One region of the Nonomuraea sp. NPDC023979 genome, then DNA from elsewhere that is predicted to be linked to it. Evidence: riboswitches for the same ligand, from Rfam matches in the RefSeq annotation. Region 1 holds a riboswitch; each other region holds the start of a gene.

Region 1 (9,984 bases):
GCGACCGGAACGGTACGGATCGGCTGCGGACGCGGGGGCGAGCCAGGGGCGGCCGCGCCCGATCGCGGTGGACGCCGCGTCCTGTCTTCCATCGTATGTCCTGCTCCAATGCCAGGCCAAGCGTGACCGGAACAGGGAGCTCAATGCCGGCCCGAGCGTGAGCGGAACGGGGGCCTCAATGCCGACCCGAGCGTGACCGGAACGAGGACGCAATGCAAGGCAGGGCGTGACCGGAACGGGGCATCTGGTCAGCCGCGTTACCGATCAGTACGGGCGCGGAGTCGGGACATACACCGGCACCACGCCCGCGTAAATGGACCCAAACGCCCACTTAAGGGGCGGATCAGAAGATCAACAAATCCCGATGTCCACCATTTGAGATAATGGCAGAAATGATCATGCGCTTATGGCGGCCGCCGGGGTCCTAGGCGAACGGCATAAGCGCATGGTCAGGAGATCGGCTCCTTAGTGAGCCGCTTCGTACTTCTCGACGACGGTGGAGGCGATGCGGCCCCGCTCGCTGACCGGAAGGCCGTGGGCCTTGGCCCACTGACGGATCTCGGCGCTCTTCTCGCGGCTCATCGCCCGCTGCCCGCCACGCCCGCGACGGCGCGTGGATACGGCGCCCGCCCTGCGGGCGTGCTGCACGAAAGGCGTCAGAGCGTCCCTCAGCTTCTTGGCGTTAAGGTCGCTGAGGTCAATCTCATAGGTGGAGCCGTCAATAGCGAAGCTGACCGTCTCATTGGCCTCGCCCCCATCGAGGTCATCGATGAGAATCTCCTGGATCTGCTTGGCCATCTACGCAATCCTTTCCCGGAGCATTGTTTCATTCGCTCGCCCAAACATATACCCGGAAAGACGTTAAGACAATTCAGCGCCACGGGATTCGGCTGAGCGGCCGATCAGTTGCGGTTCTCGGCCTGATCCTGGCGGTTTGGCCGCCGGCCGGAGCCCTCGTGCCGCACCAACTTCACGACGCCAAAGATGAAGGCGCCGCCCACGACGACGGGCGGGATGAGCGCTGACAATACCTCTGTTACGGCTTCCATTCGGCCTCGCCTCCACGGCTGACGGGGTTTCAGGGGCGCTTTATACACAGGCTGCGGGACCGGCGCGAGCCTGGCGGACCTCGTGTCACTCGAGGCGACAGCCGCCCACACACGACCATAGCGGCACAGAGATGCCCATAGCCTGGCAGGCGCCCCAACATCCGGCAACCCGGACGCCTCATAGCCTAATGCCAGTCTCTCCAGGCTCCTTACCGGATCAAGCGGAAATTTTGCGAAAAGCCATCAGCGCAGGTACGGAACCCTCAACGAAGATCTTTTACGACCAGCGTTCCGGCCAGCCTGTCATGCGGCCCGCGCTGGAGCGGCTTGTCGATCAAGATGAGCAGGCCGACACCAAACACGAACATTCCGGCCAGCAGATTGGCCACCGGAATGCCCATCAGCATGGCAGGCGCCGGATAGAGCAGGGCGCGTTTCAGCCGGACCCGCGCCGGAAGACCCTCCGGGTCCACCCGAATCCCCATGATCGCCTTGCCGAAGGTGCGCCCACCCCGGGAAAGTGCGACCCAGTCATAGACCGTATAACCCAGGCCGGCGCCCACCCACGCGAACACGCCGGGCAACCGCCCCTCGAACGCGTCCAGCACCCCGACAGTCCGGAAGACGCCCCATAGCGCAATGAACAGAATGTAATAGAAGACTCCGAACACGAGCGCTTCAATGAGGCGGGCGACGAGCCGTTCCCACCATTCCGCCGGCAGCACGCCGGTCTCGGGTGTCGCGGCCATAACCTCACCTCGTCCGTTCGGCGGCCCTCGGCGTCCCCCCATTCTGGTACGGCTCGTACACACAAAACAGAGGCCGGCGGGATGCCGGCCCCTGTTTCGCTGTTGCTGAGACTTACTTGATCTTGACCACCACGGTGTTCGCGAACTTGTCGGCGAACGTCTGCTGCAGCGGCTTGTCCCAGAGCTGGGAAGCCGCGTTCAGCAGAACGAGGACGCCGCCGAGAAGCGGGCCGAGGAGCGGGATGACGCCCAGGACGTAGCCGCCCCAGGTCCCGCCGGCCCGCTTGAGCGCGGCGTCGTTGGGCAGCCCGCCGGACGGCATCGCATGACCCACCTGGACGACCTTGATGCCCATGACCATCTTGCCGACGGTCTGGCCGCTCATCTTCGTCATGAAGAAGTCGTAGGCCACGTAGAGCGCGGCCAGGAGGAGGTACTGGATGACGCCGACGATGAGGGAGCTCGCGATACCCGTCGTGACGCCGGTGACCGAGTTGTAGCTGACGACAAAAAAGATGCCCAGGATGAGGTTGATGATGAAGTAGACGACGCCGAAGATCAGGCCGTCGACGATCCTCGCCACCAGGCGCTGCCACCACTCCGCCAGCGGCGCGGGGGCGCCGGGCGGCTGGATGCCCACCGGCTGGCCGTACTGCTGCCCGTACTGGGGCTGGCCGTAGCCCTGCTGCTGACCGTAGGCGGGCTGGCCGTACTGCTGCTGCCCGTACTGGGGCTGCTGGCCGTACTGCTGCTGCCCGTAGCCCTGCTGCTGGCCGTAGTCGGGCTGACCGTACTGCTGCTGGCCGTAACCCGGCTGCGACTGCGGCTGCTGGCCGTAGCCCTGCTGCTGACCGTAGTCCGGCTGGCCGTACTGCGGCTGCTGGCCGTAACCCGGCTGCGACTGCGGCTGCTGGGCGTAACCCTGGCCGTAGTCGGGCTGGGACTGCGGCTGCTGACCATATTGCTGCTGGCCGTAGTCGGGCTGGGACTGCGGCTGCTGACCATATTGCTGCTGGCCGTAGTCGGGCTGGGACTGCGGCTGCTGACCATACTGCTGCTGCTGGCCGTAGTCGGGCTGGCCGTACTGGGGCTGCTGGCCCGACGGGGGCTGCTGGCCGTAACCCGGCTGGGACTGCGGTTGCTGACCGTACTGCGGCTGCTGACCGTAGCCCTGCTGCTGGCCGTAGTCCGGCTGGCCGTACTGCGGCTGCTGGCCGTAACCCTGCTGCTGGCCGTAGCCCTGCTGGGGCTGCTGGCCGTACTGGGGCTGCTGGCCGTAACCCTGCTGCTGGCCGTAGGGGGGCTGCTGGCCGTAGGGGTCGTCCACGCGGTAGCCGACGACCGTCGCGTCGGGGTCGGGCTGCCCTTGAGGGCGTCCTGCGTTCTGGCCGTATTCAGGGGAGTTCTCGGGGGAATCGTCCTGTGGATACGGCGGCTGTCCTGTGCTCACCGTGTCACCTCGCTTCGAGTGCGCATGTGGCACGTGTCAGGGCACATGCCTGTCCTGCCCAACGTATCGACATAGGTATCAACAATCACCTTTCTCGGCAGTCAAGGTCCGCGTCACCCGATGTCAAGTGGAGCAGCATGCGTGTGTTGCCCAGGGTGTTCGGCTTGACGTGTTCGAGGTCGAGGAACTCCGCGACGCCCTCGTCGTACGAGGCCAGGAGTTCGGCGTACACCTCGGGTGAGACGGGCGTGCCCTGGATCGTACGGAACCCGTGCCTCGCGAAGAAGTCCACCTCGAAAGTGAGACAAAATACACGTTCCAGCCCAAGCTCCCGAGCGGTCCTGATGAGAGCCGAGACCACGCGATGGCCGATGCCGAAACCCCGGGCCGAGGGGTGCACGGCCACGGTGCGGATCTCGGCCAGATCCTCCCAGAGCACGTGCAACGCGCCACAGCCGACGACCTCGCCGCCCCGCTCGGCCACCCAGAACTCCTGGACGTCCTCGTACAGCGTGACGGTGGCCTTCTCCAGCATCTTGCGCCCGACGCCGGCGTAGGTGTCGACCAGGAGCTTGATCGCCCTGACGTCCCTGGTCCGCGCGCGCCTGACGAGCACTTCGGTCTCGGGGACCGCTAGCTCGGCGACCTGCTCCATGGCCATCCAGAGTACAGACCCCATTACGGCTCGACCCAAACTCCCGGACCGTCACTGTGCGTGCACGCTCCGGATTGCACGATTCCTACAGTTTCACGATCGGGCGAACTTGGGGCAAAGAGGGCATAAAGTCTTTTCTGTACGGCTCGCCACGAGATCACCTTGTGACCCGTCGGTTGTGAAACCTCTACAGACTCGGCAGTTCCGGTTGAGCAGGAACCAGGAGTGCATTAGTGTCCAGCGACGATGTCACCCGCGCACACCGCGCGGTCGACACGCCCAATCCCCGCGAGGGGAGCCGGGGACCCGCCGGCGGCGTCAACCCGCTGCCAGGGGTGAATCCGAGCCACGCTCGGTAGGGCTGCTCCGGCCCGAACCCGTCAGCTAACCCGGTAGGCGTCAACGGAAGGAGCTTGGTTGGACAGGCGCTCTGGCAAGAAGCGATTCGGTGTCGTCGGCTTGGCCGCCGTGGCCGCACTGGTCCTCGCTCTGCCCCTGGGCTCACCAGCCTCCGCCGACCCCAAGCCTTCGCTCAAGGAGCTCTCCGAGCAGGTCGAGGAGATGCACCTGGAGATCGAGACGCTGGCCGAGCAGTACAACGGCCAGCGGGAGAAGCTCAAGACGGCCCAGAAGGCCGCCGACAACGCCAAGAAGACGCTGGCCGCCAGCGAGGCCGAGCTGGCCGACAAGCGCTCCAAGGCGATCCTGCTCGCGCAGACCACCTACATCAACGGCGGCCTGTCGGGCACCCTGGCGTTCGTCAACTCCGACGACCCCGAGGGCTACCTCGACCTGGCGGCCACCAACTACGCGATCCAGCAGCAGCAGGGCGAGGAGATCCTCCAGCTCACCAAGGCGATGCAGGCGGCCGAGCGGGCCCGCGCCGGCGCCAAGGCCCGCATCACCGAGGTCTCGAAGATCGTCAAGGACCTCGACGCCAAGCGCGACCGGATCGTCAAGCTCGTCGGCAAGGTCGAGAGCAACCTGTTCAGGCGCGCGCTCGGCGAGGCCGGCCGGCCGGGCACCCCGGCGGTCAAGGTCAACCTGCCGATCCCGGGCTCGGGCAAGGCCGCCCAGGCCGCCAAGTGGGCGCTCACCCAGCAGCTCAAGCCGTACATCTGGGGCGCCGAAGGGCCGCGCGGCTACGACTGCTCCGGACTGGTGATGGCCGCCTACCAGCAGGTGGGCATCTCGCTGCCGCACTACACCGGTGACCAGTGGACCGCCGGCCGGCACATCTCCAGGGAGGAGCTGCGCGCGGGCGACCTGGTGTTCTTCTACAACGACCTGCACCACGTGGGCATCTACCTGGGCGGCGGCATGATGGTGCACGCGCCGCGCACCGGCGACGTGGTGCGGATCGCGTCCATCGCCCGGCGCCCCTTCGCCGGAGCCGTCCGCATCGCCGACTAGCGGCGCCAGAGCCGGCCAGCGGCCTTAGATGAGCTGCCTGCGGGCAGCCCAGGCCACCGCCTCGATCGCGGTGGCCACGCCTATGCGGTCGCAGATGCCGCGCAGTCTTCGCCGCACGGTGCGACCGCTGATGTCAAGGCGTCGGCCGACCCGGTCCACGGTGACGCCCTTGGCCAGTTCGGCCAGCAACGCCAGATCGGCACGGCTCAGTTCAACGCCTTCTGTGAGCACATCCATCGGGAGCCCTCCCCCCACCAGCACCACCCGGAGACGTCTAGGGCCCGACCGGAGCGGCACATCCTCGCAGACGGTAAACGCATCCAGGAAACGTCGTCAAGCACGAAATTCGCCGCACTTGACCTCTTCCGTTGACATGATCCGTTGTATGTGAAGTACTCGCCATATGTCGGCACTTATCGGAGCATGATGATCGATCACAGCGATCCTGACTACGCTCCTTTGACGCCAACGGACATGCTCGGGTTCGATCCCTCCGACCCCGGCTTCCTGCGCGACCCGTACACCCGTTACCGCGAGCTGCGCGAGAGCGACGCGCTGCTGCGGACCCGCGGCGGGCTCCTCGTCGCCACCACGCACGAGCTCTGCTCCGCGGTGCTGCGTGACGCCCGGTTCGGCCACGGCGCCCCGCCCGACGGCGAGCCGCCCCGCTCGTTCCTGATGATGAACCCGCCGGACCACACCCGGCTGCGCGGCCTGGTCAGCCGGGCCTTCACCCCGGGCATGATCAGGCGGCTGCGTCCGCGGATCGAGGCCATCACCGCCGGGCTCCTCGACGCGCTGCCCGATGAGGCCGACCTGATGAGCGCGTTCGCCTACCCGCTGCCCGTCATGGTGATCAGCGAGATGCTCGGCGTGCCTCCAGAGGACCACGAGCGCTTCCGCGGTTGGAGCGAGACGCTCGCCAGGAGCCTCGACCCGATCGTGCCGCCGGACCTGATCTCCCGGACCGAGCACGACCGGGAGGAGTTCCGCGCGTATTTCCGCCGCCTCATCGCGCTGCGGCGCGAGCGGCCCGGCGACGACCTGCTCAGCGCGCTCGCCCAGGTCGAGGAGCTGACCGAGCAGGAACTGCTCGGCACCTGCGTGCTGCTGCTCGTGGCCGGACACGAGACGACCGTCAACCTCATCGGCAACGGCGTGCTCAACCTGGTCAGGCACGGCGTGCTCGGGCGCGCCGCCGACGCGCCCCAGCAGGTGGTCGAGGAGGTCCTCAGGTACGACCCGCCCGTGCAGCTCACCATGCGCGTGGCGCTGGAGGACGTGGAGCTGGCCGGGACCGCCGTGCCCGCCGGCAGCGCGGTGCTGGCGCTGGTCGGGGCCGCCAACCGCGACCCCGCCGCGTTCGCCGACCCGGACCGCTTCGACGTGGAGCGGACGCCGGGCCGGCATCTGGCCTTCGGGCTGGGCATCCACTTCTGCCTCGGGGCGCCGCTGGCCAGGCTGGAGGGCGAGATCGCGCTGCGCGCCCTGGCTCAGGCGGCGCCGAAGCTGGAGCTGGCCGAGCCCGCGCCGCCGTACAAGGGAAACCTGGTGCTGCGCGGGCTCGCCACCCTGCCGGTGCGGCTCAACGGGAGGGCTTGACCAGCGGGAAGAGGATCGTCTCGCGGATGTTCTTGCCGGTGAAAGCCATGATCATCCGGTCGATGCCGGCGCCCATGCCGCCCGTCGGCGGCATGGCGTACTCCAGCGCCTGGAGGAAGTCCTCGTCGAGCTGCATGGCCTCCGGGTCGCCGCCGGCCGCCAGCAGCGACTGCTCGACCAGGCGGCGGCGCTGCTCGATCGGGTCGACCAGCTCCGAGTAGGCGGTGCCCAGCTCGGTGCCGAACCCGATCAGGTCCCACTTCTCGGTGAGCAGCGGGTTGTCGCGGTGCTGCCGGGTCAGCGGGGAGGTCTCCAGCGGGTAGTCCATGACGAACGTGGGCTGGATCAGCGTGTGCTCGACCAGCTCCTCGAACAGCTCCTGGACCAGCTTGCCCTGGCCCCACTTGGCGTCCCAGTGCACCTCGTGCTTGTCGGCCAAAGCGCGCACCCGCTCCAGCGGCGTATCGGTGGTGATCTCCTCGCCCACCGCGCCGGACACCAGGTCGTAGAGCTTCACCCTCGGCCACTCGGGCAGCCCCAGGTCGACCTCGACGCCGCCGTGCACCACCACGGTCGTGCCCAGCGCGGCCACCACGGCCTTCTGGTACATGCGCTGGGTCAGGTCGGCCATGTCGTTGTAGTCGAGGTAGGTCCCGTAGGCCTCGATCATGGTGAACTCGGGGTTGTGCGTGGAGTCCGCGCCCTCGTTGCGGAAGTTGCGGTTGATCTCGAAGACCTTCTCGATGCCGCCCACGACGAGCCGCTTGAGGTAGAGCTCGATCGCGATGCGAAGGTAGAGCTCCATGTCGTAGGCGTTGATGTGGGTCTTGAAGGGCCGGGCCGCCGCGCCGCCGTGGATCGGCTGGAGCATCGGCGTCTCGACCTCCAGGTAGCCCTCCTCGTGCCAGAAGTCGCGGACCGCGCGCACGGTGGCGCTGCGGATGCGCGCCATCTCGCGGGCCTCGTCGTTGACGATGAGGTCGACGTAGCGCTGGCGGACCCGCGCCTCGGGGTCGGTGAGGCCGACGTGCTTCTCCGGCAGCGGGCGCAGGCACTTGGCGGTGATCTGCCAGCTGTCGGCGAGGATCGACAGCTCGCCGCGCCGTGAGGTGATCACCTCGCCCTCGACGCCGACGTGGTCACCGAGGTCGACGTCGCGCTTCCAGGCCGCCAGCGACTCCTCGCCCACCTTGTCGAGCGAGATCATCACCTGCAGGTCGCCGCTGCCGTCGCGCAGCGTGGCGAAGCAGAGTTTGCCGCCGACGCGGTTGAGCATGACGCGCCCGGCGACGCCCACCCGGTCACCGGTCTGGGTGTCGGGCTCCAGGCCCTGGTATTTCTCCCGGACCTCGGCGTTGGTGGCCGTACGGGGGAAGTTCACCGGGTAAGGGTCGACGCCTTCGCTGCGAAGGCGGTCGAGCTTCTCCCTCCGGATGCGCATCTGCTCGGGAAGTTCGTCGCTCACAGCATCAAAGCGTAGGGGATACGGCCGCCTGCAAGTTCTCGTCGGCCCGGTGAAGGGGTGCTGCAACCACGCGGAGTTACCCATGACTCACGAGCTCAGCGGAACCGGTAGGGCGCCGGGTCGGGAAGGAGCTCAAGGAGAGATCATGTTCAAGAAGATCGCGATCGCGCTCCTCGCCGCCGCCGCGACCGGCACGCTGGCTCTGACCGCGCCGGCCGCCGCCGCCTCGCCGGGCCCCTACGACCAGAGCGACCAGTGGGGCCCCGTCCACGCCAGGCACCACCTGGCCAAGGCCAAGGGCTGGGTGGGCGTCGAGTGGGACGAGCACCAGGAGTCCAACACCGTCCACGTCAAGGGCCGGCTGTACGACCTGGACTCGCGCGGCTACGGGCAGGGCGGCAGGTGCGCCTACGTCAAGTTCCAGGCCGCCGGCTTCGACCACGAGTGGGACGAGGTCTACAGCAGGAAGCACTGCGGCTACCCGGGCTCGAAGAAGTTCGGCTTCAGCGTCGACGACGTCTCCGCGCTGCGGGTCAAGGTCTGCCAGGTGCACCCGTACAAGCACTGGGTGAGCAAGTGCGGCCACTGGGACCACCTGTACGCGGCCGAGAGCGAGTGATCCACCCCGGACGGCGGGCGGCTCCCTTCCCGAGCGGGGGGCCGCCCGCTTTCACGCGGTGTTGCGCTGGTAGATCAGGCGCAGGCCGATGAGCGTCAGCCAGGGCTCGTGCACGTCGATGCAGCGCGACTCGCCCACCACGAGCGCGGCGTGGCCGCCGGTGGCGACCACGGTCACGTCGTCGGGGTCGTCGGCCAGCTCGGCGGCCATCCGCTCGACGATGCCGTCGACCTGGCCGGCGAAGCCGTAGATGATGCCGGCCTGGAGCGCCTCGACGGTGTTCTTGGCGATCACCGAGCGGGGGCGGATCAGCTCGACCTTGTGCAGTTGCGCCCCGGCCGCGGCGAGGGCGTCGACGGAGATCTCGATGCCGGGCGCGGTGACGGCGCCGACGTACTCGCCCTTGGCCGACACGGCGTCGAACGAGGTCGCGGTGCCGAAGTCGACGATGATGCACGGCCCGCCGTACTGGTCGATGGCGGCCAGCGCGTTGACGATGCGGTCGCTGCCGACCTCCTTGGGGTTGTCCATCCGCACCGGCACCCCGGTGCGGACGCCGGGCTCGACGACCACGGCGGTGACGTCGCCGTAGTAGCGGCGGCACATCTCGCGCATCTCGTTGAGCACGCTGGGCACGGTGGAACAGATCGCGATGCCGCCCACGTCGGCGCCCTTGAGCAGGGGCGACTGGCCGAGCAGCCCCTGCAGGACGACGGCGATCTCGTCGGCGGTGCGGCGGGCGTCGGTGGCCAGCCGCCAGTGCTCGATGACGTCCTCGCCCTCGAAGAGCCCGAGCACCGTGTGCGTGTTGCCGACGTCGATCGTGAGCAGCATCGATTACCCCCGTAGATCCAGTGCGACGTCCAGGGCGGGCGCCGAGTGGGTCAGCGCTCCCACCGCAAGGTAGTCCACGCCAGTTTCGGCCACATCACGCGCCAATTCCAAGGTCAATCCCCCGCTGGACTCCAGCGCAACCGCGTTT
Region 2 (9,984 bases), on a different contig from region 1:
GCATTGATCACACTCTCGGTCGTCGTGCCGATCCGCGACGGCGAGCGCTTCATCGCCGACGCGCTCGCCTCGCTGTGCCGCAACGCCCGGCGCGACTTCGAGTTCATCGTGGTCGACGACGGGTCGGTGGACGCCACCGGCGCGATCGTCGACGACTTCAGCGCCGACCTGCCCGGCCTGTCCGTGATCCGCAACCCGGCTCCGCTCGGGCTCGCGGACGCGCGCAACGCCGGGCTGTCGGCCGCGTCCGGCCGGTACGTCACGTTCATGGACGGCGACGACTGGCTGGCCCCCGGCTACCTGGCACGGCTCGTCGAGGCCATCGAGGGGCTCGGCTGCGACTTCGTGCGCGCCGACCACGTCCAGGTGGAGGGCCGCAAGCGGGTCGTGCACCGCGCCCCGCTGGCGCGGCGCGGCGCGGTGCTCGACCCTCGCGACGCGATCCTGCCCGCCGGGGTGCGCACCATGGTGGACTACCCGTACGCGTGGGCGGGCGTCTACCGCCGCTCACTGCGCGACCTGCTGCACTTCCCCGGATCGCTGCACACGGCCGAGGACCGGCCGTGGATCTGGCGGCTGCACCGGGAGGCGGCGACGTTCGCCGTGGTGTCGCTGGCCGGGGTGTTCTACCGGCGGCAGGTGGCCGGATCGCTCACCCAGGTCGGCGACGAGCGGCAACTGCACTTCTTCGACGCCTTCGAGCTGGTGTTCAAGGACCTGGAGGAGGAGTTCCTGCCCAAGGCGGTGCGGAACTTCTGCGCCCTGCTCGCCCACCATCTGGAGATCGCCGACCGGTTCACCCCCGCGCTGCGGGCCCGCTTCGAGGAGCGCGGCGCGCAGCTCGCCGGCTCGCTGCCGGTCGAGCTGGTGGCCGAGGCCGCCTCCGGCATGTCCGCCTCGCGCGAGGCCACGCTGCGGACCCTGCTGCCCGGCCTGCCCGCCGGTTCCCGCCATCGCCGCGATCGGGAGGACCCATGACCACGGTGTTCTACGCCTCGACCCTGTTCGGCGCGATGTCGCTGGCGGCGGCGATCGACGACGGCCGGTTCGGCGGCGGGCGCGCCGTCCTGCTGGTGTCGTCGAACGGCGCCGTGCCGGAGGCGGCCACGCCGCTCGACGCCACGCCGGGCTTCGCCGCGCTGCGCTCCCGCTTCGACGAGGTGCACTCGTGGAACGAGCTGATCGCGCCGCTGCACCCGTCGGACTGGCGGGCCCGGGTGATCGAGGTGCCCATGCTGGAGCGGCTCATCGGCGCCCGGCTCGGGCTGGAGCGGGTCGACGAGCTGGTGCTGGAGTCGATCGCGGTGCCGCCGGCCCGCACGATCGCCGGGCTGGTGCGCGACTGCCCCATCACCGTCTACTCCGACGGGCTGATGAGCTACGGCCCGACCCGCGACCCGCTGCCCGCCGAGATCTTCCGCCGCGTCACCCGGCTGCTCCACCTGGACCTGGTGCCCGGCCTGGAGCCGCTGCTGCTCAGCGAGTACGGCGTGCCCGCCGAGACGCTGCCGCAGGAGGCGTTCCTGGCCGTGGTGCGGGAGGTGGCGGCGACGGCGCCGGACATGATGGCGGCCGAGGCGCTGATCCTCGGCCAGTACCTGTCGGCGCTGGACATCGTCACCCCGCAGGAGGAGGCGGAGCTGCACGAGGCGATGCTGCGGGGCCTGGTGGCGCGCGGCCACACCACGGTCGCGTTCAAGCCGCACCCGGCGGCGGGCCGCCGGCACGCCCAGCTCCTGCGGGCCGCGGCCGAGCCGCTCGGCGTGCGGCTGATCGTGGCCGGCGAGAGCGTGCCGGCCGAGGTGTGCTTCGCCGCGCTGCGGCCGGAGCTGGTCGTCGGCTGCTTCTCGACCGCGCTGATGACCGCGCGGCGCTACTTCAGCCTGCCGGTGGCCACGTACGGCACCGGCCTGGTGCTGGAGCGGCTGGCCCCGTACGAGAACAGCAACCGGGTCCCGGCGACGATCGCCGACGCGCTGCTGCCCCGGCTGTCGGCCGACGGGAGCGTGGAAGCGCCGCCCCGGCTGGACGTGACCGCGCTGGTGCGCGCGGTGGGCTACTGCATGCAGGCCGACGCCTACCCGGAGCTGCGGCCGGAGACGCTGGAGTTCAATCCGCGCTACTTCAAGAGGAAGCGGCTGGAGAGTCTCGGCCTGGCCGAGCGGCCCAGCGCGATGGGCCGCTTCCGCAGGAAGCTGTCTCAGGTGAGAGCCTTCAGATAGCGGCGCACCCGCCGCTCGGCCCGCCGGCCCGCGCGCAGCATGTTCGGCGGCACCTCGACCCGCAGCCGGGCGCGGCGGCGGGCCGCGGCGTGCTCCGGCCCGTCGAGCAGCGACCTGGCCGGCACCCTCGGCCGGGAGACGACCAGCCCGGTCAGCAGGCCCGTCCAGTCGTCGCGCCCGGCCGGGTGGAAGTAGTTGGCGGCGGTCCAGCGCGGCTCGGCCCGCCGGAAGTCGCCGCGCGCCAGGTCGTCCAGGGTGCCGAGCAGGCCGCTGCCCTCGAACACCAGGTTGATCATCTCGGCGTTCACGCCGAAGTCGCTGAGCACGATGAGCGGCACGTCCTGCGCGATCGCCTCCAGCGCGGCCGTCGAGCTGACGGTGACGAACCCGGCCGCGTGCGCCAGGTGCTCGCGCATCGAGCCCGCCTCGAACCGCAGCCGGCCCGGCTCGCCGAGCTCCCGCCAGAGCCGCTGGTAGTGGTGGCGCTCGCGGTGCGTCTGCTGCTCGTCCTCCAGGGCGCGCAGCTTCACCACCACGTCCAGGTCGGGCCGCGCCGCGGCCAGCTCGGCCAGCCCGCGCAGCACCCGCTCGCGCTCCTCGCGGGCGCGCGGCACCTTGGCCTGGGTGGCGAACACCACCCGGTCGCCGCCGCCGCGCCCGGGGGCCGGGCGCAGGAACGGCAGCCTGGCCAGCCCGACCGCCCCTCCCCCGCTCAGCCGGGCGGCCACGGCGGCGAACTCGGCCACCTCCCGCTCGCTGTGCACCACGAACAGGTCGCAGCCGCTGCGGTAGATCCACGCCTTGTCCGTGGCCGGCACCGAGATGCCCGGCAGCCCGGTGACGAACACCGGCCGGGGCCGCAGCCCGTCGAGCACGCCCGAGACGAGCACGTCCACCACCGGCCCGGTGCACGCCACGAGGATCGCGTCCGGCCTGGACCGTTCCGCCAGCCGGCGCACCGCCCTGGCCGTCAGCACCGGCGGCGCGGGCAGCTCGCCCACCGCCGCGGCGATCTGGTCGGCGGACGGCGCGATCGGCGTGCGCACCACGACGAGCTCGCTCGCGCAGCCCGCCGGCAGGTCGCCGAGCAGGCAGGCCGCCCATTTCAGATACGAGTCGGAGTCGGCTATCGCCAGCACCCTCACCCGGTCACTCCTGTCACTTCCGTCAGATGCGAGCGCAGAGCGGGGGCCGCTCTGCTGGTCCACCAGTCGTCGGGCACCTCGACGGGCTCCACCGCCACCCCGCGCGGGCTCAGCAGCACGCGCAGCGAGGAGATCGCGGTGGACGGCAGGCTGAGCACCCGCTGCCCCGGGTCGAGGCCGCGCAGCCGCAGCTCGGCGGGCAGCCCGGCCTCGTGCACGGTGATGCCGGGACGCTCTCGGATCAGCGCCACGTCCACCGGGTCCTCGCGGCGGTGCGGGTAGTAGGCGAGCGGCTCGCGCGCGGCCAGCTCGGTCAGCCAGGTCAGGTAGCGGTCGCGGCGCACCAGCCCGTTGCGCACCAGCGAGGTGCCGAGCACCACGGTGCGCTCCGCCGGGCCGGGGTCGCTCGGCGGCTGGCCGCGCAGCCAGGCGAAGTCGTGGCGCACCAGGTCGACGCCCGCCTCGGTGACCGCCTTGTCCAGCTCGCGGGAGACCGGCAGCGCGGTGAACACCGTCACCCGGCCGGCGCGCAGCCTGAGGGCCGCGGCCAGCCCGAGCGCCGTGCGCAGCAGCCCGGGGTGGGCGCGCGCCCGCAGCAGGGGCCGGTACGGGCCCGCCGCCAGCAGCTCCAGCAGCCGGATCGTGGCCAGCCCGTCGTCGACCACGACGACGCGGCCCGGATGGGCCGTCAGCCAGCGCAGCTGCACCTTGCCCGAGAACGCGTCACCGACGGCCGACGGCCGGCGCGGCATGCGCTCGCGCGGCTCGGCCAGCTCCAGGCCGTCGGGCAGCGGCAGGCGGCGCAGCTCGCGCCGCGTCACCCGCAGCGCGCGCAGCCCCGCGCGCGGCACGACCTCGGCCGACGGCCCCAGCAGCCCGGCATGGTGGGCCTCGACGGCGCACAGCATCTGGAGCGGCGACTCCACCCAGGCCGACGCCCGTTTGACCACTGATGTTCTCCCAGCCAGGTGATGGCCCGTTCACGACCGCTTCAAGCTAGCCCGGGCGGCTTAAGCCGCTCGGAACGGCACGTGAACAATGGAGGGTATGAACTCGCTACGGCTATACAGAGACGGCGTGGAGATCCCGCAGCTGGGGCTCGGCGTCTGGCAGGTGCCCGACGACGAGGCGGAGCAGGCGGTCACGACCGCGCTCGCATGCGGCTACCGCCACATCGACACCGCCAAGCTCTACCGCAACGAGGCCGGCGTCGGGCGGGCGGTGCGCGCCTCCGGCATCCCGCGGGAGAAGCTGTTCGTCACCACGAAGCTGTGGAACAACGACCACGACCGCGCCGAGCAGGCCTTCGAGGAGAGCCTGGGCAGGCTCGGCCTCGACTACGTCGACCTCTACCTGATCCACTGGCCGGCGCAGCGGCAGGACAAGTACGTCCAGGCGTGGCGCGCGCTGGAGAAGGTCTACCGGGACGGCCGTGCCAAGGCCATCGGCGTGTCCAACTTCACCGTCGAGACGCTGGAGCGGCTGCTCGACGAGGCCGACGTGCCGCCGTGCATCAACCAGATCGAGCTGCACCCGTACTTCCAGCAGCGCGAGCTGCGCGAGTTCCACGACAAGAACGGCATCCTCACGCAGGCCTGGAGCCCGCTCGGGCAGGGCAAGGGGCTGCTGTCGGAGCCCGCGCTGGCGGTGCTGGCCGACAAGCACGGCCGCACGCCCGCGCAGATCGTGCTGCGCTGGCACATCCAGCTCGGCAACATCGTCATCCCCAAGTCCGTCACGCCGGCGCGGATCAAGGAGAACATCGCGGTCTTCGACTTCACGCTCGACCGGGAGGACATGGCCGCCATCGGCGCCCTGAACGCGGGCCGCCGGCTGGGCCCGGACCCGGACGTGTTCCCGTGAGGTGAAACCGGTCAGGTTTCGCGTCCGCGGATGAATCAGTACGATCTTCCGCGTGCGAGATCTAGCGTGGGGCATCGCGGCGACGGGCGGCATCGCCAGGACCGTGGGGGCGGTCATCGCGGCGGAGCCGGGCATGCGGGTGGCCGCCGTCGGCTCCCGCGACCTGGGCCGGGCCAAGGCGCTGGCGGCGACGCTGGGCGCCGAGTCCGCCCACGGCTCCTACGCCGAGCTGTGCGCCGACCCGGCCGTCGACGCCGTCTACGTGGCGACCCCGCACGCCCAGCACCTGGAGGTGGCCGAGGCCGCGATCGCGGCGGGCAAGGCGGTGCTGTGCGAGAAGCCGCTGGCGGCGAGCCTGGCCGACGCCGAGCGCATGGTCCGCCTGGCCCGCGAGGCCGGGGTCTTCCTGATGGAGGCCATGTGGATGCGGTTCAACCCGCTGGTGCGCATGCTCAAGGACGACCCGCGCTTCGGGGAGATCCGCTCGGTGCGGGCCTCGTTCGGGTTCGCGCTGCCGTACGATCCCGCGCACCGGCTGTGGGCGCCCGAGCTGGGCGGGGGCGCGCTGCTCGACCTGGGCATCTATCCCCTGGGGCTGGCCCAGCTGTTCCTCGGCATGCCCGAGTCCATGCACCTGACGGGCGCGCTGGCGCCCAACGGGGTCGACGCGGAGGCGGGCGGGGTGCTCGTCTACCCGGGCGGCCGGCGGGCGCTGGTCGACACCTCGCTGCTCGCGCACTTCCCCAATTCGGCCAGCATCGTGGGCACCGGGATGCGCGCCGACCTGGACGCGCCGTTCTGGGCGCCCCGGCGGGTGGTGCTCAGCGGGCCGTCGATGGAGACCGAGGAGCACGAGCTCGACCCGGCCGACAACGGCTACGCCGGGGAGCTGCGCGAGGTGCGGGACGCGCTGGCCGAGAACCGGACCGAGAGCGCGATCATGCCTCTTGACGAATCCCTTGCCATGATGGGGCTCCTGGCCGACGCGCGCGGGCAACTCGCCTAGCTGCAACTTTATCGACTTGTAATGCCTTGGCGGATGTATTACCTTATGGCGCATTCGCGGCTTACGTCCGGTTTGTCCGGTCGTTGCCAACCATCGCACAACACTCACAGGATCGTCCTGTGACCGCTGAATCCGCCTTGCGCGGAGCCGGGGACCCATGTCCTTTGGGGTGAATCGGCACCTTGTGTGCCGTAGGGCAGCTTCCACGCCCGAACCCGTCAGCTAACCCGGTAAGCGGCATGGAAGCAAGGAGTAATCCCCTCGATGGCGAAGCACCGTCTTACCCGTGCCCCGAAGAAGCTTCACCCCCGCGCCGGCGCCTCCCTCCGCGCCACCCTCGGCGCAACCGTCCTGGCCGCCGGACTCGGCGCCGGGATGACCACCGCACTCCCCGCCCAGGCCGCCGAGCCCGGCCACCAGGTCGAGACCCAGACCATGTCCGAGTCCACGCAGACCAGGGCCGGCGCCAACCAGGTCAACGTCACCGCCTCCCAGGTCCTGGCCCTGGCCAAGGCCCAGGTCGGCACCTCCGAGAACGCCTACGGCGGCGGCACCAAGTTCCAGGAGTGGTACGCCAGCTCCAAGCGCGCCCTCGAGACCGTCGCCCGCGACGGCGGCAACCCCAGCGCCTACCTCAACGCCCCCTGGTGCTCCATGTTCGTCTCCTGGGTCGGCGAGCAGACCGGCGCCCGCCCGCAGGTCGGCTGGGACGCCTACACCGTCACCCACGCCAAGTGGTTCGCCGCCAACGACCGCTGGGGCACCGAGGCCAAGCCCGGCGCCGTCGTCTTCTTCGCCTGGAACGGCAGCAAGAGCATCAGCGCCATCCAGCACGTCGGCTTCGTCGTCAAGGACAACGGCGACGGCACGATCTCCACGATCGAGGGCAACACCGGCAACGGCAAGGTCGAGGAGCGCGTCCGGCCCAAGTCCCAGGTCGTCGGCTACGGCTACCCCTCGTACGCCGCCTGACCCTCCCCCTGGCGAAGCGCGCGCCCCTCCCCCGGGCGCGCGCTTCCGCGTTTTCTCCCCTCCCCGTGTCGATCCGGCCCCCTCCGGGACGACGCACAGGTGTGGCAGGCTCGCCGGGAGCCCGCTTCACCGCCTGGACGAGGAGAACGCACCGTGAAATTCCTGATCGTCGGCAAGGCCAGCGAGGAGACCGAGGCCGGCGCCCTGCCGAGCCAGGAGCTCGTCGACAACATGACGGCCTTCAACGAGTCGCTCGTGAAAGCGGGCGTCCTGCTCGCCGCCGAAGGGCTCCACCCCAGCTCGCGCGGCGCCCGCATCGCCTACAGCGGCGGCAAGGCCCGCGTCATCGACGGGCCGTTCGCCGAGGCCAAGGAGCTCATCGCCGGCTTCTGGCTCATCCAGGTCAAGTCGCGGGAGGAGGCGCTCGAATGGGCCCTGCGCGTCCCCGTCCCGCCCGGCCACGACGGCGTCGGCCTGGACGTCTGGCAGGTCTTCGACCCCTCGGACATGCCCGAGACCTCCCTGACCCCCGAAACCGCCCAACGCCACGCCGTCATCCGCGCCGCTCTCGACTCCCCACCTGAGCCCTGACCGTCCGAGAGCGACGCCCCCGCGGGAGGCGACCCCGCTGCGGCGGCCCCTCCCGGGGAGGCCACCCCCCGCCGGGGCAGGCGGAAAGCCCCAGGATGGCGGCAACCCCGGAAGGGGCGCCTCGGGCAATCCGGCCCTCTGGCGGCCTCCGCCGGGGCGGCCCCACCCCACCGGCGATCCCGGTCGGGCCCCCCAGGGGCGCGGCCCCACCGGCGGCGCGCGCCCCGGACAGCCCGGCCCCACCGGCAGGCCGGACCCAGCCCCTCCGGTGCCCGGCTCCCGGGGGCGCGGCCCCACCGGCCGCCCGTACCCCGGACGGTCCGACCCGGCTGCTGGGCTGGGCGGTGCTGGTGGGTTGCGGGCCGCGTGGTGCGGCGCAGCCGCCGCCTCGTGGGAAGCCGCCGCCTCAGGGAGGCGTGCCCCCACGGAGCGGCAGGGGCCGTGTGGTGGAAGGGGTGCGTCCCACGAGAGAGCGCTTGGGTTGCGAGTAAGCGGGTGGGGCTGTTGTCATGGGCGGGTGACGGCGTCGGAGACTCATCGGGCCATTGAGGCGGTGTGGCGGATCGAGGCGGCCCGGGTGATCGCCGGGCTGGCCGGGATGGTGCGTGACGTCGGCCTGGCGGAGGAGCTGGCGCAGGACGCGCTGGTGGCGGCGCTGGAGCAGTGGCCGCGGGAGGGGGTGCCGCGCAATCCGGGCGCCTGGCTGATGACCGTGGGCAAGCGCCGGGCGGTGGACATGATCCGGCGGCGGGAGCGGTTCGAGCGCAAGCTGGTCGAGCTGGGCCGGGAGCTGGACGACGAGACGGAGCTGCCGGGCGTCGAGGAGATCGAGGACGACCTGCTGCGGCTGGTGTTCACGGCGTGCCATCCGGTGCTGTCGACGGAGGCGCGGGTGGCGCTGACGTTGCGGGTGCTGGGCGGGCTGTCGACGGACGAGATCGCGCGGGCGTTCCTGGTGCCGGAGGCGACGATGGCGCAGCGGGTGGTGCGGGCCAAGCGGACGCTGGCGGAGCGCGGGGTGCCGTTCGAGGTGCCGGAGGGCGCTGAGCTGGCGGATCGGCTGTCGTCGGTGCTGGAGGTCATCTACCTGATCTTCAACGAGGGCTACTCGGCGACGGCGGGTGACGACTGGATGCGGCCGGGGCTGTGCGAGGACGCGCTGCGGCTGGGGCGGGTGCTGGCCGGGCTGATGCCGAAGGAGGCGGAGGTGCACGGGCTGGTGGCGCTGATGGAGATCCAGGCGTCGCGGGCGGCGGCGCGGGTGGGGCCGTCGGGCGAGCCGGTGCTGCTGCTGGAGCAGAACCGGGCGCGCTGGGACCGGCTGCTCATCGGCCGCGGCCTGGCGGCGCTGGCGCGGGCCGAGGAGCTGAGCGGGGACCGGGGCGGGGACCTGGGCGAGGCTGCGGGCGGGGATGCGGGCGGGGATGCGGGCGGGGGGATGGGGCCGTACACGTTGCAGGCGGCGATCGCCGCCTGTCACGCGCGCGCGCTGACGGCGGAGGAGACCGACTGGGCGCGGATCGCGGCGCTGTACGAGGAGCTGGCGCGCCTGTCGCGCTCGCCGGTGGTGGAGCTGAACCGGGCGGTGGCGCTGGCGATGGCGTACGGCCCGGCGGTGGGGCTGGAGCTGGTGGACCAGATCGCCGGGGAGCCCGCGATGCGCGGCTACCACCTGCTGCCGAGCGTGCGCGGGGATCTGCTGTTCCGGCTGGGCCGGCTGGCGGAGGCGCGGGCGGAGTTCGTGCGGGCGGCGGGGCTGACGCGCAACGGCCGGGAGCGGCGGCTGCTGGAGGAGCGCGCCCTGGCCTGCGGCTGATCCGCGCCGCCGCCGGGGTGGGCTGCCCGGAGTGGTGTGGAATAGGTGCGCATGAGATGGGAGCGCTCCCAAAGGGCTATATGAGCCCTTTAAGGTGAAAAATCCGCTTCTAGTGGCCCGAAACACCCCATAGGTAACGGTTGAGTTTCGGGACGTTGACGTCCGCACGCCGTACGGGCACTCTTTGTGGGAGCGCTCCCAAAGACCTTCCTCTCGCGGCTCACCCCGCGATGCACCTCCCACGATCCACACCCAAAAGGGGTACGGAATGACGAACCACAAGCGCTTTGCTGTTTCCGGTGTCATGGTCGCGGCGCTGGCCGTCGCGACGGCCGCGTGTGGCGGCGGCGGCACGACGACGCCGGCCGG
Region 3 (9,984 bases), on a different contig from region 1:
CCCTGGCCTCGATGTGGCGGCTGATCACGTTCTGCGCCGGGCCGGACAGGAACGTCGCCAGCGTCATCAGCCCCAGCACCACGCCCACCGCCCGGGGATCGGTGATCGGCGCGCCGCCCGTACGCCGCCGTGCCGCTCCGAACACCAGGAACAGCAGGACCGCCCCCAGCGCCGCGCCGAGCGCCCCGACGAGCGTGCCGTGCAGGACGTCGCGGTTCTTCGCGTGGCCGAGCTCGTGCGCCACCACCAGCTCCACCTCACGCGGCGGCGCCTTGAGCAGCGTGTCGTAGACGACGATCCGGCGGGTCGCGCCGAACCCCGAGACGTAGGCGTTCAGCGCGGTCGTCCGGCGCGAGGCGTCGGCCACCAGCACGTCCTCCACCGGCACCCCGTCACGCTCGGCCATCGCCATCAGGTTGGCGCGCAGCGGCGAGTCCGGCATGGCGTGGAAGTCGTTGAACACCGGCTCGAACACCACCGGGTAGACGAACGACGCCCCCACGGTCAGCGCGAACGCCCCGGCGGCGGCCGGGATCCACCAGCGCCGGACCCGCCGCGCCAGCGCCACCACGGCCAGCACCATGACGGCCAGCAGGGCCGCGTTGATGCCGACGCTCTTGAGCCGGTCGCCCGTCCAGGCCGCCCAGTCCTGCGTGGACAGCCCGAAGTCGCGCAGCGTGCCCTCGAACCACATGCCGAGCGGCCACCGTACGGCCTCCTCGATCACCGTGAGCACGAGGACGCCCAGCAGCACCCGCGCCCACCACGGGCCCCGCAGCCATCCCAGCAGCCTCGCGCCGAGCGGCGTGGCCACGAGCAGCCCGGCGAACACCAGCGTGACGCCCAGCGACAGGTAGCTCGGCACGCTGGTGGCCGCGTCGAACGCCTGCGAGCGGGCGATCTCGGCGGCGCCGAAGTCACGCGCCGGGTCGGGCATCACCTCGGGCGCCCCGGCGGGCAGCGCCGTCCACGGCGTCGTGAACGCCACCACCCCGGCGATCACCGCCCCCAGCACGGCCAGCCCGGCCCCGGCCTCCCGCCGCAGCCTCGCCTCACGCCCGCCCCCGTCGCCTGTCACGTGCCCGTCCCCGTCCCCGGCCACGTCCTCGTCCCCCGTCTCGGGCGACGGCTCGGCGACGTCCGCCCTCTGGAGGGCGCGGGTGGCGGGCGGGCCGACGTCCTGTTCGGTCGTCTCGCGCCGTTCCTGCCGGTCGTCCATGTCGCGTCCCCTCACGCCAGTCGGTCCCGGACGTACGCGCGCCACAGCCGGGTCAGCGTGCCCGCCGAGAGCCCCAGCGAGGCCAGCGCCCGGCCGGCGCCGTACGTCTGGGCATCACGGTAGAGCCTCACCAGGCTCTTCTCACCCCAGCGCGCGGCGACGAAGCGACACACCAGCCAGGCTTCCTGGTACGCGCGGGCGAGCCGGCCCGCGTCGGCCCCGGGGACGAAGTCGGCCCCGTCCGGCAGATCGGACGGCGTCCGCCCGGCCCGCACCTCGGCGGCCAACTCGGCGGCGGCCACCTCGACGGGCAGCCCGGCGTCCCGGTAGGCCACGTAGTCGGCGAAGCCCTCGTACAGCCAGACGGGCAGCCCGTCGGTCCCGGCGGCCACGTGGGTCAGCTCGTGCGCCAGCACGACGTCACGCCCGACCGGGGTGAGCCGGGCGAAGTGCTCGGGCACCACGATCACGCGTCCCCGGTCGGCCACCGCCGCCAGCCCGTCGACCGACGCGACGCCGGCCAGCGCGGCGGCCTCCCGCGCCGAGGCGGGCACCAGGACCACGGCCCGGACGTCGCCGCCCAGCACTCCCCCGACCCGCCGTCCCGCGGTGTCGGCCCGGCGCGCCAGGTCCGCCAGCAGCCCGGGGGGCGCGTCCTGCCCGGCGACGAGCGACCGCTCACCGCGTACGACGTCGAGCCCGTCGCCCCAGCGCGCCCGCACGCCGGCGAGCACCCCCGCCTCGATGGCGGCGCCTCCCGGCCCCGGGACCGGGCCGGACCCACCGGCCAGGAACGCCGCGACAACCAGCAGCACCACCGGCACGACCCGCCGGCGCATCCACTCGGACACCCTCCCGGACGTGCTGCCGGGCGCTCTGCCGGGCGCGCCGCCGGGCGCGCCGCCGAGCCCCTTGCCGGACGTGCTGCCGGGCCCATTTCCAGGCCCGCTGCCGGACCCCCTGTCGGACACGCTGCCCGATCGTAGCCGCCGATCCTGAGCGTCGCCCGGGAAGGCCGAAGGCCCCGTCCCGGGTCGGGGACGGGGCCTTCGGCGCAGGTCACAGACCGGGACGCACCGCGCCCGCGAACGACGCCTTGCGCCAGCCGCGAAGCTTCTCGACACGCACGCGCTGGCCCGTTCTCGGCGAGTGGACCATCTTGCCGTCGCCGACGTACATGCCCACGTGCCCGAGCCCGCGGAAGAACATCAGGTCACCCGGCTGCAGGTGCTTGTAGGAGACCTTCTTCCTGATGCGCGCGAACTGGCTGTTCGTCACGCGCGGGATCTTCACCCCGGCCTTCTTCCAGGCGTACTGGACGAGGCCCGAGCAGTCGAACGACCCGGGGCCGGTGGCGCCGTAACGGTACGGGTCGCCGATCTGCTTCTTGGCCACGGCCACGGCCTTGCGGGCCTTGGCCTTCTGCCGAGCGACCTTGGCCACCTTCGACGACTTGACGGACTTCTCCGTCTTGGTCACCGCAGTGGTGGCGAACTCATTCGTCGTCGCCGCCTGCGCCGCCGGGGCGTGGACGACCAGACCTCCGGCCGTCACGGTGATCAGCGCTACGCCACTCAGGGCGAGACGGGACAGACGGGGGTTGTGCGAGAGGGTAGACAGGATTGCTCCTAGGGGCTTCCACGAACGCCTACCGGGTTAGCTGACGGATTCGGGCCTGGAAGTCGCCCTACGGCGCTGAACGCGCCGATTCACCCCTGATCACCGCGTACGGGATCGTTGGGTCCCCGGCTCCGTGCCTCCTGGCTGCACGGACTCGGCAGGCCACCGCCGCGTCTTCGCGCCTCGGGGGCGCTGGCCGCGGTGACCGGCGGATGATTCTCTCTGTCGAACATCGGGGGACCCGATGGTGACCGGCGGGCGTCCTGGCTGGAACGCCGCGACGCCAGAAGTTACGCCGAAAAGTCACGTAATGGCAAAGCCTGAGTAAGCGAGTAAAGATCAGACACGCCGGGAGTCAGGTCCTCATCCCCCGCCGGAGCAGCGGGTTTCGTTACCCAAGTGTGACCCTCCTCACACTTGGGCCGACCCCGTCTTGTCAGGGGCGTACGGCGCCCACGAGACGGCGCCCGTACGACGAGAGTGTGACCACCTTCACCACGTCACCCGTCTGCGGCGCATGCACGATCTTGCCGCCGCCCGCATAGATGCTCACGTGCCCGAGGCCCTCGCTGAAGATCAGGTCGCCGGGCTCCAGCGCGTTGAGCGACACCTTGCGGCTGGCGCCCCACGACCACTGCTGCCAGGTCGTGCGCGGCAGCGAAACGCCACCGGCCCGCCAGGCGGCCTGCGTGAGCCCCGAGCAGTCGTAGCCGCCCGGCCCGGTGCCGCCGAACACGTACGGCTTGCCGACCTGCGCGTACGCGAAGCGCAGCACGGCCGCGGCGTTGCCCGAGGCGGGACCCGTGTACTTGAGGCCGGTGCTGTTGGGATTGCCCGCCTTGTACGCGCCCAGCCGGTCGAGGAGCTTCTTCTGGTCCTTGATGAGGTCCAGGATCTCCGCCCGGTCCTTCTTGACCGCGTCCCGCTCCTTGTCGGCCGCGGCCAGCGCCTCCTCGGCGCGGTCACGGTCGGTCTTCAGCCCCCGGTTCGCCCGGTCGAAGGCGGCGAGCTTCTGGGTGCGCTCCTGCGCGAGCTGCCCGCGTAACGCCATCCCGTACAGCAGATCGGCCGGATCGTCGCTGGTCATCATGGTGGGCAGGGTCGAGAAGTCGCCCCCCAGCTTGTACGTCTCGACGGCCATGTTGACGACCTCGCCGCGCAGATCCGCGACGGTCGCCAGCTTGCGCTTGTACGTGTCGTTCAGCCGGCTGTAGCGCGCCTTGGCCTCTTTGTACTTCTCGGTGGCCGTGTTGTAGCGGTCCACGACCTTGTCGGCCTTGTCGTTGAGCTTGTCGAGCTTCGCTCTCGCCTGCGCGAGAGTCGGCTTGGGATCGGCCAGCACCCCTCCGACGGGGGTCATCACCAGTCCGAACACCAGACCCGCGGCCAGCGGCACCCGGCCCAACCTCACAGCGTCGCCTCCCAGGGGATCATCCTCGGGGCGAAATAGTACAGAAGTGGCGAGTAATCCTCACCTAAACGCCATATTCGTCATCTATGCGCGACCGAGCCGCCTCAGCAGCAGCGCGGACGGAACGGGCCTGGCGCCCATCCGCCTGACGGACTCGGCCACCTCGCGGTCGGAGGACACCACGGCGATCGCCCGGCCGGGCGGCTCGGCCCGGACGAGCTGGCGGATCAGGTCGTCGGCGATCTCACCCGGCGCGCTGAACAGCACCCGCACCCCGCGCGGCGCCACCACCTGCACCGGAGAGTTGAGCTCGGCGCCGTCGAACACCACGGTCACCTCGACGCGCGTCTGCGCGACCAGCCCGCCGAGCCCGGTCATCAGGCGGGCGCGCTGGTCGGCGAGCGTGAGCGTGCCGTAGCCGGACTTGGTCACGTTGTAGCCGTCGATGATCAGATGCACCTGCGGCAGCGCCAGAAGCTGATCGAGCAGCTGCGGGTCGTCGTCGGCCAGCGCGCGGGCGGGCACGCCGCGCACACCCGGCCGCTCACCGGTGAGCGCCGCGACCGAGTCGGCCGGCCGGCTGATCATGGTGGGCAGCGCCAGCTCCCTGCGCAGCCCCGCCGAGGCGTCCTGCAGCGCGTCGAGCAGCACCCGGATGCGCGCGTCCTCGACGCTGCGGCCCTCACGCGCGGCCCGGCGCGAGGCTTCGAGCTGCTTCTCCACATCGGCCAGGCGCTCACGCAACCGCCGCAGCTCCGACTCCCCCGCGCTGCCGGCGGCCGTGGCGGCGTGCCTGGCCTCCTCCGCGGCCTGCTCCATCTCCTCGGCCCGCCGCACCGCGCCCTTCGCGCGCTCGCGGGCCTCGTGCAGCTTGCGGCGCAGCTCGGAGTTCTCGCCGCGGGCCGCCTTCAACTGCTCACGCAGCCGCTCGGCCTCCTCCTTGGCCGCGCTCTTCTGCGCGGCGAGCTGCTCACGCAGCCGGGAGACGACCTCCTCGCGCTCCGACCCCTCGGCCGCGGCGGCGGACTGCTCCAGGTCGGCGCGGGCCGACTCCACCATGTCGGCCCAGCCGGGCGGCCGCGTGAGATAAGCCGCGGCGGCGACCAGCACCGGATCGGCGGCGGGCGGCACGTTGCCCTCGGCCAGCGAGGCCACCAGCTCCGGCCAGCCGGAGGCCACCGACTCGGCGACCACCTCGCGGAACTTCTTGTCGTTCTCCAACTGCGCGGCGATCGGCGCACTGCCCAGCCGGGCACGCTTACGCGGGTCGAACTTGGCGATGCCACGCAACGGCGCCGGCACCGCCACAGCGGGCATCGAACCGAGAACCTGGGCCGCGAGGTCGACCACATTGAGCCGCACCTGCTCGGGAAGCGGGCGAGACAGGCCTTCACCCGCTGAACTCATCCCACTGTCCCTTCATGACATGCCCTTTCAGACAAGGGTACGGCTGCCCGCTACCTGTCCGTAACGGCCACCCAAGATGGGACAAGCGCTCGTCCAACCCTCGCACCCCCACACGCAGCCCCCACAGGCCCCAGCAGCACCCTCTCCGAACCCGGCACAGCCCGCACAGGCCCGACCACAGCACGCACGGAGTCGGACCCGGCCCCTCCCCCTCCCCGGGACCGGACGCGGCACCCCCAGGCCCGGCACCCCGCGTAGCCGACACGGCAACCCCAGGGCCTGACCCCGCCGATGCCCACACGGCGCTGCCGGGACCCCGCACAGTCCCCCAGGGATCCTGCACAGCATCCCCCGGACCCGGCACGGCACCCTCCTGGCCTGGCAGGGCACCCTCCGGACCCGGCACGGCCCTCGCGGACCCGACACCCACGCCCCAGCTACGGCGCCCCAGCCCCGCCCCCAAATCCCCGCTCCCAGCCTCGCCTCCGGCCGGTACGCCTCACGGACCGGTGGCCTGCCTGGACGGCTCCGCTGCGACAGAGCCCGGGAAAGCTGGAATCCCAGCCCCGTCAGCTCGCGTCGTAGACCAGCAGCGCGATCTGGACCCGGTTGTTCAGCGCCAGTTTGGTAAGGATGCGCGAAACATGCGCCTTGACCGTGGGCACGCTCATGTACAGCTCGCGGCCGATCTCCGCGTTGGACCTGCCCCGCCCGACCGCCAGCGCCACCTCACGCTCGCGCTCGCTGAGCCGGGCCAGCAGCCCGCGCGCCCGCTCGGCCCGTCCGACAGCGCCGCCGTGCGACACGTGGGTGATGAGCTGCCGGGTGACGGCGGGCGACAGGATCGGCTCCCCCGCGGCCACCTTCCTGATCGCGGCCACCAGCTCGACGGGCGGGATGTCCTTGAGCAGGAATCCGGCGGCACCCGCGCGCAGCGCCCGCAGCACCTGCGCGTCAGCGTGGAACGTGGTCAGCACCACGACCTCCGGCGGCGCCTTGGTCGCCCGCAGCGCCTCGGTCGCGGCCAGTCCGTCGACGCCGGGCATCCTGATGTCCATCAGCACCACGTCGGGCCGGTGCTCGGCGACCAGCGGCGGCACCTGCGCCCCGTCACCCGCCTCGCCCACGATCTCGATCCCGTCCACGCCGCCCAGGATCATCGCCAGCCCGGCCCGCACCAGCGCGTCATCATCAACGATCAGCACCCGAATCGACCCAGCCGCCGACCCGGCCGACGGCCCACTCCTTGACTCGCTCATCACCCCGCCTGTCGCCCTTGTCAGCCCGCTCACCGCCCCGGCCGTCACCCCGCTCTCCGCCCCGCTCATGGCCCCGGGAGGGGCCCAGCGACCGGTCCAGGAACCCGCTGTGGGGTCGGTCCGGAGATCGGTTCGGCGGCCGCCCCGGCATCGCTCCGGGACCGGTCCGGAGGCCGACCCGGCGGCCCGCCCCGGGATCGGCCTGGCGGTTGCTCCAGGGACCGGTCCGGAGGCCGGTCGGCAGGTCGGCCCGGAGGCCGGGCGGGACGTCGGCCCGGGAGTCGGGCGGCAGGTCGGTTCGGGAACCCGGCCCGGGATCGGGTCCGTCATGCGCTCTCCTCCGGGCAAGGCCACGGCAGCCAGGCACGCACCACGAACTCGCCGTCCGGCGTCGGCCCGTGCTCCAACCGGCCGCCCGCGAGCTCAGCCCGCTCGGCCAGCCCGATGAGCCCGGCCCCCGCGCCCGGGATGCGGGCGGCATGCCGCGACCCGAGTGCGTTGTGCCTGGACCCCAGCGCGTTGCGTACCTCGGCCGACAGCCCACGCCCCGGCGCACCCGTCACCGTCACGGTGGCCGGTGCCCCGCCCGCATGCTTGCGCGCGTTGGTGAGCGCCTCCTGCACGATCCGGTAGACGTTGCGCCCCAACGCCTCGGGCAACCGCTGCCCTCCGTACGGCGCGGGCCCTTCGGGCGACGCGGGCATCTCGGACGGCGCAAACCCTCCAGCGGCCGGTCCGACAGGGGGCGCGCCGGTGGGAAGGGCGGCGGGCACGTCGGCAGGCACGATGGCGGGCACGGCAACGGGCGCGTCCGTGGACACAACGACAGGCGCGGCGGCGCGTACGTCGGAGGGCGCTTCTGCGGACACCTCGGCAGGCGGGTCCACGTGCAGGTCGAGGCGGACGTCGAGGCCCGCGCGGCGGCATTCGGCCACCAGCGCGGGGAGGTCGTCGAGGGTGGGCTGGGGCCGGTCGGGGACGGGGTCGTCGGCGGGCGCGCCGGAGTGGCGCAGCACCCCGATGACCTCCCGCAGGTCCTGGAGCGCCTGGTGGGCGCCCTGGCGGATGGCGCCGGCGGCGCGGGCGACCTCGGCCTCCGGCGCCCCGGGACGGAACTCGAGCGCGCCGGCGTGCAGGCTGAGCATCGACAGGCGGTGCGCGAGCACGTCGTGCATCTCGCGGGCGATCCGCTCGCGCTCCAGCCGTCTGGCCTCCTCGGCGGCCCCGTCAGCGCGCTGCCGGAGGGACCAGACGAGCTGCCGCCTGGCCCGTATGACGATGCCCCAGGCGAACACGGTCAGCAGGATCGCCAGCCCGAAGACGAACGTGCCGAGCCAGCCGAGCTCGGCGTCGGGCCAGATCATCGCGTTGGGCGCCAGGGTGAGGACGCCGAGCAGCGCGACCGGCCCGGAGATTTTGAACGGCCGGTGGACGGCGACGGTGAACAGGGCGACCACGGCCGCCCCGCCGATGAGCAGCAGCGAGGAGGACAGGGTCAAGGTGACCAGCGCGAGCGCGACCGGCCATCGGCGGCGCAGCCAGACGGCGAGGCAGGACAGCACGCCCAGCGCCTGCTCGACGGCCTGGACGGGCTCGGGCGCGTCGCGGATCTCGGCGAGGGTCATCAGGGTCAGGCCGCAGGCGCCGAGGAAGAGCGTGAGGTCGACGATCCAGTCGCGCGTCGAGCGGCGCACGGGCCGGCCCGCGCCGCCGTCGCCGAGCAGCACGGACGGCAGGGCCCACCGGTATTCGGGGGCGTGCTCGGGTCCGTTCACGTTTCCCGAGGTTATGCGGTGGGCACGGGCGGGCGGTAGCGACCAAAGTCGATGCTTCCCCCTGACCTGGGTCGGCCCCCGCCGCGTCACCAGGCGGCGAAGCAGCGAGCCGCCCCGGTCGTGAGCCGCGCGAATCCCCGTCGGTCCTGCCCAGGCCCCTGTGCTGGGCAGGCGTGCTCGCGCGGCTCACGTACTGCTTGCTGACATAACCGTATTTGTCACGCTTGCAGGGGAGTTGCAGGATCTTTAACTGTTGACGTATGCCCCCGGCTGGCGGAGGATCTCCGCGTGGCGCCCGGACCGGTGATCTCGTGCCGCGCTCTCACCTGCCGTGCGGGCGGCCGCACGGTCGTCGAGGATCTGTCGCTCGACCTGGGCGAGGGCGAGCGGGTCGCGCTCATGGGCCCGTCCGGGTCGGGCAAGACGACCCTCCTCACGACGCTCGCCGGGCTGGCGCCGCCGGTGGCGGGCCGGGTGCTGGTGGGCGGCGTGCCGCTGGACGAGCAGCCGGGGCTGCGGGCCGGGCTGGCGCTCGTCTTCCAGTCGTACGGCCTGCTGAGCCTGCTCACGGCGGCCGAGAACGTCGAGGTGGCGTTGCGCGCGGCCGGCCGGTCGCCGCGTGAGGCGATGCGGCTGGCGGCGGAGGCGCTGGAGCGGCTGCGGGTGGAGAGGTTCGCCGATCACCTGGTGGAGGAGCTGTCCGGCGGCCAGCAGCAGCGGGTGGCGGTGGCCAGGGCGCTGGCGTTGCGGCCGGTGGCGCTGCTGGCCGACGAGCCGACGGCCGAGCAGGACGCCGGGCACCGGGAGGTCGTGCTGGAGGAGCTGCTGGCGGCGGCCGGTGACGGCGTCGCGCTGCTGATCGCGACCCACGACCCCGAGGTGGCCGAGCGGTGCGACCGGGTGGTCGAGCTCCGCGCGCCCCGGGCCCGGCAGGCGGTGGGCGGCCCGTGATCGACGAACCCTGGCGCGGCGGGGAGCGGCCCACGAGCCCCACGAGCCCCACGAGCATGGTGCGCTGCGACGGGGTCGTGCAGATCTACCGGGCCCGCGACGTCGAGGTGGTCGCGCTGCGCGACGTGGACCTGGTGATCGACGCGGGCGAGACGGTGGCGCTGCTGGGCCCGTCCGGGGCGGGCAAGTCGACGCTGCTGTGGCTGCTGGCGGGGCTGTTGCGGCCGAGCGCCGGGCGGCTGTGGCTGGACGGCGTGGAGGTGGGCCGGCTCGACCAGCGCCGCCTGGACCGGCTGCGCGCCCGGCGGATCGGCACCGTGCTGCAGAACCCGGCCCGCAACC

The links. A riboswitch is a leader RNA that binds a small molecule or an ion and turns the genes downstream of it on or off. The one in region 1 is predicted to bind cyclic di-AMP.
Region 2: it holds a riboswitch for cyclic di-AMP, as region 1 does, so the genes downstream of both, AB0G11_RS33205 (CHAP domain-containing protein) here and AB0G11_RS00985 (NlpC/P60 family protein) in region 1, are expected to answer to the same signal.
Region 3: it holds a riboswitch for cyclic di-AMP, as region 1 does, so the genes downstream of both, AB0G11_RS16060 (C40 family peptidase) here and AB0G11_RS00985 (NlpC/P60 family protein) in region 1, are expected to answer to the same signal.

Annotation. Positions count from the first base shown of each region.
Region 1 covers NZ_JBEZZG010000001.1:184,352-194,335, reverse strand. Annotated here, with positions in the region: gene AB0G11_RS01005 (Lsr2 family protein) at 466-798, opposite strand; gene AB0G11_RS01000 (RDD family protein) at 1,313-1,798, opposite strand; gene AB0G11_RS00995 (RDD family protein) at 1,911-3,248, opposite strand; gene AB0G11_RS00990 (amino-acid N-acetyltransferase) at 3,334-3,903, opposite strand; cyclic di-AMP (ydaO/yuaA leader) riboswitch at 4,170-4,317, shown strand; gene AB0G11_RS00985 (NlpC/P60 family protein) at 4,321-5,316, shown strand; gene AB0G11_RS00980 (LuxR C-terminal-related transcriptional regulator) at 5,341-5,553, opposite strand; gene AB0G11_RS00975 (cytochrome P450) at 5,791-6,918, shown strand; gene lysX (bifunctional lysylphosphatidylglycerol synthetase/lysine--tRNA ligase LysX) at 6,902-8,359, opposite strand; gene AB0G11_RS00965 (hypothetical protein) at 8,529-9,002, shown strand; gene AB0G11_RS00960 (type III pantothenate kinase) at 9,054-9,836, opposite strand; gene AB0G11_RS00955 (L-aspartate oxidase) at 9,840-9,984, opposite strand, start outside.
Region 2 covers NZ_JBEZZG010000024.1:91,413-101,396, reverse strand. Annotated here, with positions in the region: gene AB0G11_RS33235 (glycosyltransferase family 2 protein) at 4-978, shown strand; gene AB0G11_RS33230 (alpha-2,8-polysialyltransferase family protein) at 975-2,222, shown strand; gene AB0G11_RS33225 (DUF6716 putative glycosyltransferase) at 2,201-3,367, opposite strand; gene AB0G11_RS33220 (hypothetical protein) at 3,364-4,317, opposite strand; gene AB0G11_RS33215 (aldo/keto reductase) at 4,415-5,230, shown strand; gene AB0G11_RS33210 (Gfo/Idh/MocA family oxidoreductase) at 5,283-6,236, shown strand; cyclic di-AMP (ydaO/yuaA leader) riboswitch at 6,351-6,488, shown strand; gene AB0G11_RS33205 (CHAP domain-containing protein) at 6,501-7,208, shown strand; gene AB0G11_RS33200 (YciI family protein) at 7,362-7,799, shown strand; gene AB0G11_RS33195 (RNA polymerase sigma factor) at 8,317-9,615, shown strand; gene AB0G11_RS33190 (extracellular solute-binding protein) at 9,884-9,984, shown strand, end outside.
Region 3 covers NZ_JBEZZG010000007.1:176,977-186,960, reverse strand. Annotated here, with positions in the region: gene AB0G11_RS16070 (M48 family metallopeptidase) at 1-1,219, opposite strand, end outside; gene AB0G11_RS16065 (hypothetical protein) at 1,231-2,190, opposite strand; gene AB0G11_RS16060 (C40 family peptidase) at 2,279-2,773, opposite strand; cyclic di-AMP (ydaO/yuaA leader) riboswitch at 2,850-3,009, opposite strand; gene AB0G11_RS16055 (NlpC/P60 family protein) at 3,276-4,250, opposite strand; gene AB0G11_RS16050 (NYN domain-containing protein) at 4,335-5,600, opposite strand; gene AB0G11_RS16045 (response regulator transcription factor) at 6,227-6,916, opposite strand; gene AB0G11_RS16040 (histidine kinase) at 7,243-8,691, opposite strand; gene AB0G11_RS16035 (ATP-binding cassette domain-containing protein) at 8,980-9,642, shown strand; gene AB0G11_RS16030 (ATP-binding cassette domain-containing protein) at 9,639-9,984, shown strand, end outside.